2 regions of the Cereibacter sp. Soil_C_27 genome follow, and region 2 is predicted to be linked to the other one. Evidence: riboswitches for the same ligand, from Rfam matches in the RefSeq annotation. Region 2 holds a riboswitch; the other holds the start of a gene.
The links. Region 2 has a riboswitch for cobalamin ahead of AC3A5Z_RS04795 (TonB-dependent receptor plug domain-containing protein). Riboswitches for the same ligand answer to the same signal wherever they lie in the genome.
Positions count from the first base shown of each region.

Region 1: another riboswitch for cobalamin. It lies ahead of AC3A5Z_RS01800 (DUF1636 family protein); the one in region 2 lies ahead of AC3A5Z_RS04795 (TonB-dependent receptor plug domain-containing protein).

Region 1 covers NZ_JBDGJD010000001.1:363,161-367,668, reverse strand. Annotated here, with positions in the region: gene cobN (cobaltochelatase subunit CobN) at 1-1,269, opposite strand, end outside; gene cobW (cobalamin biosynthesis protein CobW) at 1,273-2,307, opposite strand; gene AC3A5Z_RS01800 (DUF1636 family protein) at 2,304-2,666, opposite strand; cobalamin riboswitch at 2,769-2,972, opposite strand; gene cobO (cob(I)yrinic acid a,c-diamide adenosyltransferase) at 3,008-3,631, shown strand; gene AC3A5Z_RS01790 (NnrS family protein) at 3,628-4,508, opposite strand, start outside.
Region 2 covers NZ_JBDGJD010000001.1:959,829-964,336, reverse strand. Annotated here, with positions in the region: gene AC3A5Z_RS04805 (FecCD family ABC transporter permease) at 1-124, opposite strand, end outside; gene AC3A5Z_RS04800 (ABC transporter substrate-binding protein) at 121-1,035, opposite strand; gene AC3A5Z_RS04795 (TonB-dependent receptor plug domain-containing protein) at 986-2,842, opposite strand; cobalamin riboswitch at 2,981-3,178, opposite strand; gene AC3A5Z_RS04790 (amidase) at 3,332-4,508, shown strand, end outside.

The DNA of each region.
Region 1 (4,508 bases), 600 kb from region 2:
ACTGTGCTGCAGGCTCTCCAGCGGCGCACCGGGATCGATGGCATAGTTCGCGTCCGCCAGATCCTCCAGCACCGCCTCGGTCGAGGCCAACGCGTCGAGCCCGACGGCATGGGCCATCTGCCAGCCCTTGCCGGGATAGGTGGAAAGCACCAGCGCCAGATCGCGGTTCCCGACCGGCGTCCGGCGCAGGCGGTCCCAGGCGCTCACCCGCGCCACCACGGCCTCGATGCGGGCGGCGTCGGGGCGGTGGGCGAAGAGGTTGAACTGCAGCGCCGGGTCGCGCTTGCCCGGCGACTTGAAGCTGACCACCCCGGCGAAGAGCCGGCCGTCGACCTCGGGCAGCACGACATGCATGGCGAGATCGGCGGGCGAGAGGCCACGGTCGGAGACCGCCCATTCCCGCCGCCGCGCGGTGGAGAGCGCGACCTGGAACACGGGGCAATCCGCCGTCTCGAAGGGGGTCGTGCCGTCGGGCCCCTGCGCCGAGAAGGCGGTGGCGTTGACGATGGCCAGAGGCGGATGCGCGCGGAGATGCGGCGCGAGCCAGTCGGCAAGGCCCGGGCTCTTCAGCGAGGGCGCGAAGACGCCATGCGCGGCAAAGCCCGCCTGCCGCAGCGCCGCGATCAGCGCGTCCACCGGCGCGGTGTCGCCCGCCGTCAGATAGGAGCGGTAAAAGCTGACCAGCACCCCTGCGCTTTCCGGCGCCGGGATCACGCCGCGCTCGGGGTCGTAGAAGCCCATGTCGGGCACGGTCTTGGCGCCGATCACCGGCCCGGCATAGAGCCCCGCCGCCAGCGCCAGCTGCGCCAGCGCCGCCTGCGCCGCCACCGCCCCGCCCGCGTCGCAGAGCGCCGTCAGCCGCCGCAGGGTCGAGACCGGCAGGGTGGAGAGCCGGTCGAGCCGCGCATCCTCGCGCCCGTCGGCCGGCAGCACGGCAAGTGCGATACCCTGCCGCCGCGCCAGATCCTGCAGGGTGGCGAGCCCATAGGCCCAGTAATCCTCGCCGCCGATCACCCGCACCAGCACGGCCTTGGCGCCGCCCAGCGTGCGCTCGGCATAGGTGTCGACCGAGAGGGGATGACGCAGCGCCACCAGATTGGCGAGCCGGAGCGAGGGCAGCGCGCCCTTCGCCCGGTGCCAGCCCGCCGAGAAAGCCCCGAGGTCGCTGTCGGAGAAGGACAGCACGACCAGATCCGCCGGGTCCTGCCCCGGATCGAAGGGCGTCTCCGCCTCTTCCAGACCATGGCTTTCGCGGAAGACCAGATGCACCCGTCAGGCCCCCAGAACGGCGCTGATCGCGGCTTCGTCGATGTGGTGATGCTCGGCGATGACCACGAGGCGCGACTGGCGCGGCTCCGCGCCCCAGGGCCGGTCAAACTGCATCCGCACCCGCTCGCCCACCGCCTGCACCAGAAGCCGCATCGGCTTGCCGGTCACGGCGACATGGCCCTTCACCCGCAGGATATGCTGCTCGCGCGCCAGACGGACGATGGCGGCGCTCAGCACCTCGGGGTCGGTCAGTTCCGGCAGCGCGATCACCACCGAGTCGAAATCGTCATGCTCGTGATCGTCGGCGCCGTCATGATGCGAGGGCCGCGCCGCCAGATCGTCCTCCGCCGCCGCGCCGAGCCCGAGGATCACCCGCGGGTCGATCACCCCGTCGGTCATCGCCAGCATCGGCACCTCGCGCGGGGTTTCGGCGGCGATCAGCGCCCGCGCCTCGGCCAGCCCGGCGTCGCCCGCCAGATCGGCCTTGGACAGAAGGATGATGTCGGCGCAGCAGATCTGGTCCTCGAAGACCTCCGAAAGCGGGGTCTCGTGGTCGAGACTGTCATCCGCCGCGCGCTGCGCCTCGACCGCCGCAACATCGGGGGCGAAGCGGCCAGCCGCCACGGCCTCGGCATCGGCCACGGCGATCACCCCGTCGACGGTGATGCGCGACCGGATCGCCGGCCAATCGAAGGCCTTCAGCAAGGGCTTCGGCAGGGCGAGGCCCGAGGTCTCGATCAGGATGTGGTCGGGGCGCTGCGGCAGGGCCATCAGCGCCTCGATCGTCGGGATGAAATCATCGGCCACGGTGCAGCAGATGCAGCCATTGGCCAGCTCGACGATGTTCTCCACCGGGCAGGACTCGTCGGCGCAGCTTTTCAGGATGTCGCCGTCTACCCCGACAGTGCCGAACTCGTTGACGAGGATCGCCAGCCGTTTGCCTTGCGGATTGGCCATCAGGTGCCGGATCAGCGTGGTCTTTCCCGCGCCGAGAAAGCCGGTGATGACGGTGACGGGGATCTTGGTGAGCGCGGTCATGGGGCCTCCAGCGGCGGGATGCGGGCAAGGGATTGTTTGCGGAAGATCTCGGGTCGCTCGCGCCAGGGCACGATGCCGTCGGCGGCCCCGGCATAGGCGCCGGCCCCGGCAAGGATGGCGGGCGCGTCGGTCTCGGGGTTCAGCCGGCCATAGACATAGGTCCAGCGGCCCGGCGCGCTGAGCGCCACGGCGCAGCCCTGCGAGCAGGCGGAGAGGCATTCGACCGGGCGGATGGTCACGCCCTCGGGCGCCTCGCCCGCGCAGAGTGCCTCGTGCAGCCGTGCGCCGGGCGGCAGCGCGCCCTCGGGCACGGGCTCTCCCGCACGGCATGTGGTGCAGACGTGAAGCGTGACGGCCATCCCCGGTCCTTTGCGTAAGGCATGGGGGGTCCGGGCCAATGGAAGACACGACTGGGCGGGCCGGGCGCGTCATCACACCGGTCGCGGAACACCCCGTCCGCCCGTTAAGTCTCTGTGCTGGCAGGTCTCCCGGCTTGCGGATCCTGGGTCTTCACCCAACGGACGCCCGCCTTCCCGACCTTGCGGTCAGTGGCCTCGGGCGGCCTTTCCGGTCACGGTCGCGGGGGCGGCTGCGCCTCGGGCCGAAGCCCTGTCGCATTCCCTCTTCGCCTGTCATAAACAGGAACCAACACGGGGGCATGTGACGCAGGAGCCTCCCCGATGTCAAGGAGCAGCACCGCATGAGCGACAGCACGGAACAGGCCGAACTCGACCGCCACGCCGGCAAGATGGCCAAGAAGAAGGCCGCCCGCGACCGGATGATGGAGGGCAAGAGCGGCGAGAAGGGTCTGGTGATCGTCCACACCGGGGCGGGCAAGGGCAAGTCGTCCTCCGGCTTCGGCATGATCCTGCGCTGCATTGCCCATGGCATGCCCTGCGCCGTGGTGCAGTTCATCAAGGGGGCCTGGGACACGGGCGAGCGGCGGCTTCTCACGGAAAACTTCGCCGATCTCTGCCAGTTTCACGCCATGGGCGAAGGGTTCACTTGGGAGACGCAGGACAAGGCGCGCGACATCGCCGCCGCCCGCGCGGGCTGGGAGAAGGCCAAGGAGCTGATCCGCGATCCGTCGATCCGGCTGGTGCTGCTGGACGAGATCAACATCGCGCTGCGCTACGGCTATCTCGATCTGGAGGAGGTGCTGGCCTTCCTGCGCGACGAAAAGCCACATCTGACGCATGTCGTTCTGACCGGCCGCAACGCCGCCGAGACGCTGATCGAGGCGGCGGATCTGGTGACCGAGATGACGCTGGTCAAGCACCCGTTCCGGTCGGGCATCAAGGCGCAGGCCGGGGTGGAGTTCTAGGCCTTCGGCCCGCTGAAGATCGGACGCAGGACGGGCCCGAGCGCCGTGGGCAGGAAGGCCAGCAGGAACAGCGCCCAGCCGAGGGTCCAGAGCGTCGCCGCCCCGGCGATCAGCCCGGGGTAGTGGTCGGGCAGCGCATCGACCGCCAGCCGCGCGCCCGTGGCGAGCCAGATTAGCGCGTAGCCGAGGATCAACGGCGGCCCGGCCCGCAGCGCCGGCCCGTCACGCCGCGCCGCCGCCCGGGCGGCGATCGACAGGATCATCCCGCCCATCGCGCCCATGGTCAGCGCATGCACCGCATCGGCCTCGCGCAGGATCTCGGGGGAGAGCCGGGCGAGACCGACCAGCATCAGCCCGACGGGCAGCCAGAGGAAGGTCAGGTGCAGCATCGCCAGCAGCGGGTTGCCGAGCGCGGTGAGGCTGGCCCAGCCGGCGAAGCGCCAGAGCTGGGCAAGCGCCGCCAGCATCAGCGCGACGGCGCTGGCCCGCTCGACCCCGGCGAGCGTCAGGCCGAGGGCGGCGAAAAGCAGCAAGAGCCCCAGCCGGTCGGCCAGCGGGTTCTGCCGGGGCATGCGGCCCCTGCCGGTCAGCTTGAGCCAGTTGCCGGTGAAGGCGGGCAGCATCTTGCCGCCGATCACCGAAACCTTGATGGCGAAGAACATCCAGAGCGCGCGGGTCAGCGCCTGCATGTCGAAGGGCAGCGTGCCGTCGCGCGCCCCCAGCACGAAGAGCAGATCCGCCAGCCCCAGCGCCACGACCGCCGAGGGAAAGCCGAGCTTGCCCCAGACCCGTGCGCCGAGGATGTCGTGGTAGAGCAGCCCTGCCACCAGCCCGAAATAGCCGATCCCGGGCAGCACCAGCAGCGGCAGCGGCAGGC
Region 2 (4,508 bases):
GCCCGGTCAGCAGCGCCACGATGGAATCCGTGAACCCCAGCGCCGCAGGCCCGACCAGCAGCGACGCCGCGAACAGCAGCGCCACCAGCGCGCCCAGCGCCGCGAGAATCGCGCGATAGCTCAAGGCGCGGCCTGCGACAGCTGCACCGCATCCAGTCCGCGCCGCGCCTCGCCCATCCCCGCCACCGCGCGCAGGACATGGGGCGTGCCGCAGATCCAGTCGGCGTCGGTCACCTCGGCCGACCCCGCCCGCTCCCGCACCGCCTGCAACGCCGGATGCACGAGGATCTCCTCCGACCGCGACGCGCCGGGATAGGGCAGCGAGGTCACCACCATCTCGGGCTCGGCCATCACCAGCCGTTCCAGCGGCAGGATGCCGCCCCCGGCGAGCCCCGCCGCCACCGCGACATTGGAAAAGCCGGTATGGCGCAGGATCTCGTCGGCCAGCGTCCCCGCCCCCGTGGTATAGCCGTTCGGGTAATACATCGCCGCAGGCGCAGGCTCGGCGCTCACCCGCAACCGCGCGAGATCGGCCTCGTAGCGCGCCACCAGCCGCTCGGCCTCCGCCTCCCGGCCCATCGCCGCGCCCACCAGCCGCAGATGCGCGGCCACGTCGTCGAGACTGTCGGCCGGCGGCAGTTCCACCACCGTCACCCCCAGCCTGCGCAGCAGATCCACCGTCGCCCGCGCCGTGAAGGTGCCGGCCAGCACCAGATCGGGCCGCAGCAGAAACACCTGCTCCGCCTGCCCGAAGTTCTGCGGAAAGCCCCGCGCCTCCTCCACCATCGACGACGACTGCGGCTCCACCGCCAGCGCCGAGACCGACACCAGCTGCCCCGGCGCCGCCAGCATCATCGCCAGCTGATCGGTGCAGAGATTGATCGAGACGACCCTTTCCGGCGCCCCGGCCCGCGCGCCGCCCGCACCCAGCGCAAGCGCCACCGCGACGCACAGCGCCCCGGCGACGCGACGCGCGTCCCGTCTGTCAGAACCGCGCACGCAGCCCTGCAAAGATCGACCGGCCCGGTTGTCCATAGCCCCTCACCGTCTGATACTCCTCGTCGAACAGGTTCTCGACCCGCAGATAGGCATCCGCGCTGTCGGAGACCGCGTAGGTCACCGAGGCATTCGTCAGCGTGTAGTCGTCGAGCGGCTCGTCCGGGTTGCCGAAAACCGCGGCGGTGTCCATCACGTCCGACACATGCTGCACGGTCAGCGAGCCGATCAGCCCGTCGGCCAGCCGCCCGTCCACGCCCAGCACCAGATCGTGCCGCGGCACCCGTACGCTCCGGGTCTCGACGCCCAGATCGGTCGTCTTGGCGTCGGTATAGGTATAGTTGCCGAACAACTCCCAGCCTTCGGCGATCGTCATCCGCCCCGACAGCTCCACCCCGCGGCTGCGCGTGTCGCCATCGACCTGCGCATAGCAGCCGAAGCCCGACCCGCAGCTCGTTTCGGCGAAGTCGAAGCCGATCCGGTCGGTGATCGTCGTGTCGAACAGCGTCACCTCCAGACTGCCGGCGTCGCCGAACAGCCGCTCTACCCCCAGCTCGTAGCTGCGGCTCGTCTCCGGCTGCAGGTCTTCCGATGCATAGCCGCCGAAGCGTTCGTAGGTCGAGGGCAGCCGGAATCCGGTCCCCGCTGCGCCGCGCAGGATGGTCGCGTCGGCAATCCGCCAGGCTGCCGCCAGCCGGCCCGTGGTTTTGCCGTCGAAGTCGCTTGGCTCGTCATGCCGCAGCGCCAGCGACACGTCCACATCGGGCGTCGCCGCATAGCGCAGCTCGCCGAACAGCGCGTCCGTTTCGTTGCTGCCCGGCATGCCCGCCCCGGCGATCAGCTCCTCCTTGGTCCGCTCCGCACCGAAGGCCAGCCGGATCTGCTCGGTCAGATCGGCGCCGCCCAGATAGGCGATCCCGGTCTGCGTGCCCTCGTAATAGCCGATGTCCCAGACCTCTTGCACCGGCGTCTCGCGCTTCGTCGTGGTCTGGAACAGCGAGAAGCTGTGATCCACCGCCCCCGTGCTGAACTCGGCAAAGACCCTCCCGCCGCGCAGGCTGCCGCGGGTCGTGTCGAACGAATCTGCCGGCCCGATCGCGCCGAAGCCGTCGAAGTCGAGCACCGTGTCGGCAGACAGCGCGCTTGCACCGACGCGGAGCGTGTCCGTCAGATCGAAGGCGCCGTAGAGCGTCGCGAAGGTGCTGGCGAAACTGTCGCGCTCGCTGCCCGAGGCCGCCGAGGAAATGCCGTCGGTGATCGTCCGCGTCACCGTAAAAGCCAGTTCCGCGCGGTCGGTCAGCAGCCCGCTCGACAGGTTGCCCGACCAGGTATCATTGCTCCCCGTCTCGACAGAGGCCGCACCGCTTACCCCCGGATCGGTCGGGCGGAAGCTGCGAATGTCGATCACGCCCGCCACGGCCTCGGAGCCGTAGAGCGCCGATTGCGACCCGCGCAGCACCTCCACGCGCGACAGGCCGCCCGTGGCCAGCCCGCCGAAGTCGAAGGCCGTCTGGGTGGCGGAGGGGTCGGCCACGTCCAGCCCGTCGATGCGCACCGCGGCATATTCCGACCCGAGGCCACGGATACGCAGCTTGCTCGTCGCCCCCAGCCCGCCATTGCGCGATAAGGACAGGCCCGGCAGCCGCGCGAGGCTGTCCGCCAGCGAGATTTCGTTCGCCTGCAGATCTTCCTCGGTCAGAAGGCTGACGCTCGCCCCCGTCCGGCTCGCCTCGGTCTCTTCCAGACCGGCCGTCACCACTATCTCCTCCAGCTGGATCACCTGCGCCAGACCCGGCAGCGGGGTGGCGGCGATCAGGGCCAGCAGCGAGACGCCTGCGTATTTCATGGTTCACTCCCTTTTTCCCCGCGCGGCCCGGAAAGGCGGCGGGGCAGCTTTGCGACAGTGCCGGCGGAGGGACAGCCCTTGCCGGCGGTTCGTCACCTGAAGCGGGAAGACCGCCTCCGGAACGCGCCCCGCGCCCCGGAAAGGGTGATCGCTGCGGCAGGTCTCCTGACTCGCGGGTCTTCGCTCGGGTCGGCCTTCCCGGGGGAGATCCCAGTGGCACAGTCGACCGTCGCTCGCCGCTCACAGTTGCGGGGGCAGCCGCGGGATGGGCCGGATGGCCGCACCGCGTTCCCTTTTCATCCGGGGTCAGCCGGAACCGAAGCACGTCCTCATTAGGTTAACGCTCCGGCCTGTCAAGCCCCGCCTTCGGCCAGCTTCTGCGACGAAAGGCGTCGTAAAAGGCACATGGGGCGGCGAATCCGGGTGGACCTGCCCCGCCCCCCGCCGCAGCATGCCCGCTCGACTGGCAGGAAGGCGGAAGGGAATCGCATGTTTCGGACTTTTGGCGCAGAGGATGCGACCGATCTCGCCGCCCTCGTCGCCCGGCGCGACGTGACGCCCGACGAATTGCTCGACGCCGCCCTGCAATCGGTGGAAGAGCTGAACCCGATGCTGAACGCCGTCGTCCTGCTGCAGGAAGACGTCGCCCGCCGCGCCATCGCCGCGGGCCTGCCCGCGGGCCCCTTCACCGGCGTGCCCTTCCTCCTGAAGGATCTCGGCTGCGAGGCGGTGGATTTCCCCTCGCACAACGGCTCGCGGCTGCTGGCCAACACCCGCTATGCGCAGGATTCCGCGATCTTCGAGCGGATGCGCGCCACCGGCGTCGTCACCTTCGGCCGCACCACCTCGCCCGAGGGCGGCATCGGCGCCGCGACCGAGGCGGCGGTCTATGGCGGGCCGACCCGCAACCCGTGGAACCCCGACCACACCTCCGGCGGCTCCTCCGGCGGATCGGGCGCCGCGGTCGCCGCGGGCATCGTCGCCATGGCGCATGGCTCCGACGGCGGCGGCTCGGTGCGCATCCCCGCCTCCTCCTGCGGCCTCTTCGGCTTCAAGCCGACCCGCGCCCGCCTGCCCGACGGCCCCTACTCCGGCGAGGGCTGGGCCGGCATGGCGATCGACGGCTTCCTCACCCATTCGGTGCGCGACACCGCCGCCATGCTCGACGCCTGCGCCGGCGCCGACCCCGGCGCGCCCTACTGCGCCCCGCCGCTCCTCCGCAGCCATGCCGATGCCATCTCGCGCCCGCCGACCCGGCTGCGCGTGGCGCTTTGCGATACCACCTTCAGCGGCGCGCCGATCCATCCCGAGGTGCGCGACGCGGTGCTCGAGACCGGGGCGCTGCTCGAAAGCCTCGGCCATGTGGTCGAACCGATGCGGCCCCATGCCGATGTGGCGACGATGATGGCCGCCTGGACCGACATCGTCGCCTGCGGCACGGCGCTCGGCATCCGCAAGGCGCTGAAGGGCCGCGACCTCGCCCCCGGCGAGGTGGAGGGCGTGGGCCGCGGCGCCATGGCCCGCGCCGCCGAGATCTCGGGCGAGCGCTACCTCGAGGCGGTGGGCGAGATCCATGCCTTCGGGCGGCAGATGGCCCGCTTCTTCGATCCGCAGCGCGGCCCCGACATCCTGCTCTCGGCCACCCTCGCCGAGCCCCCCGCCCGGG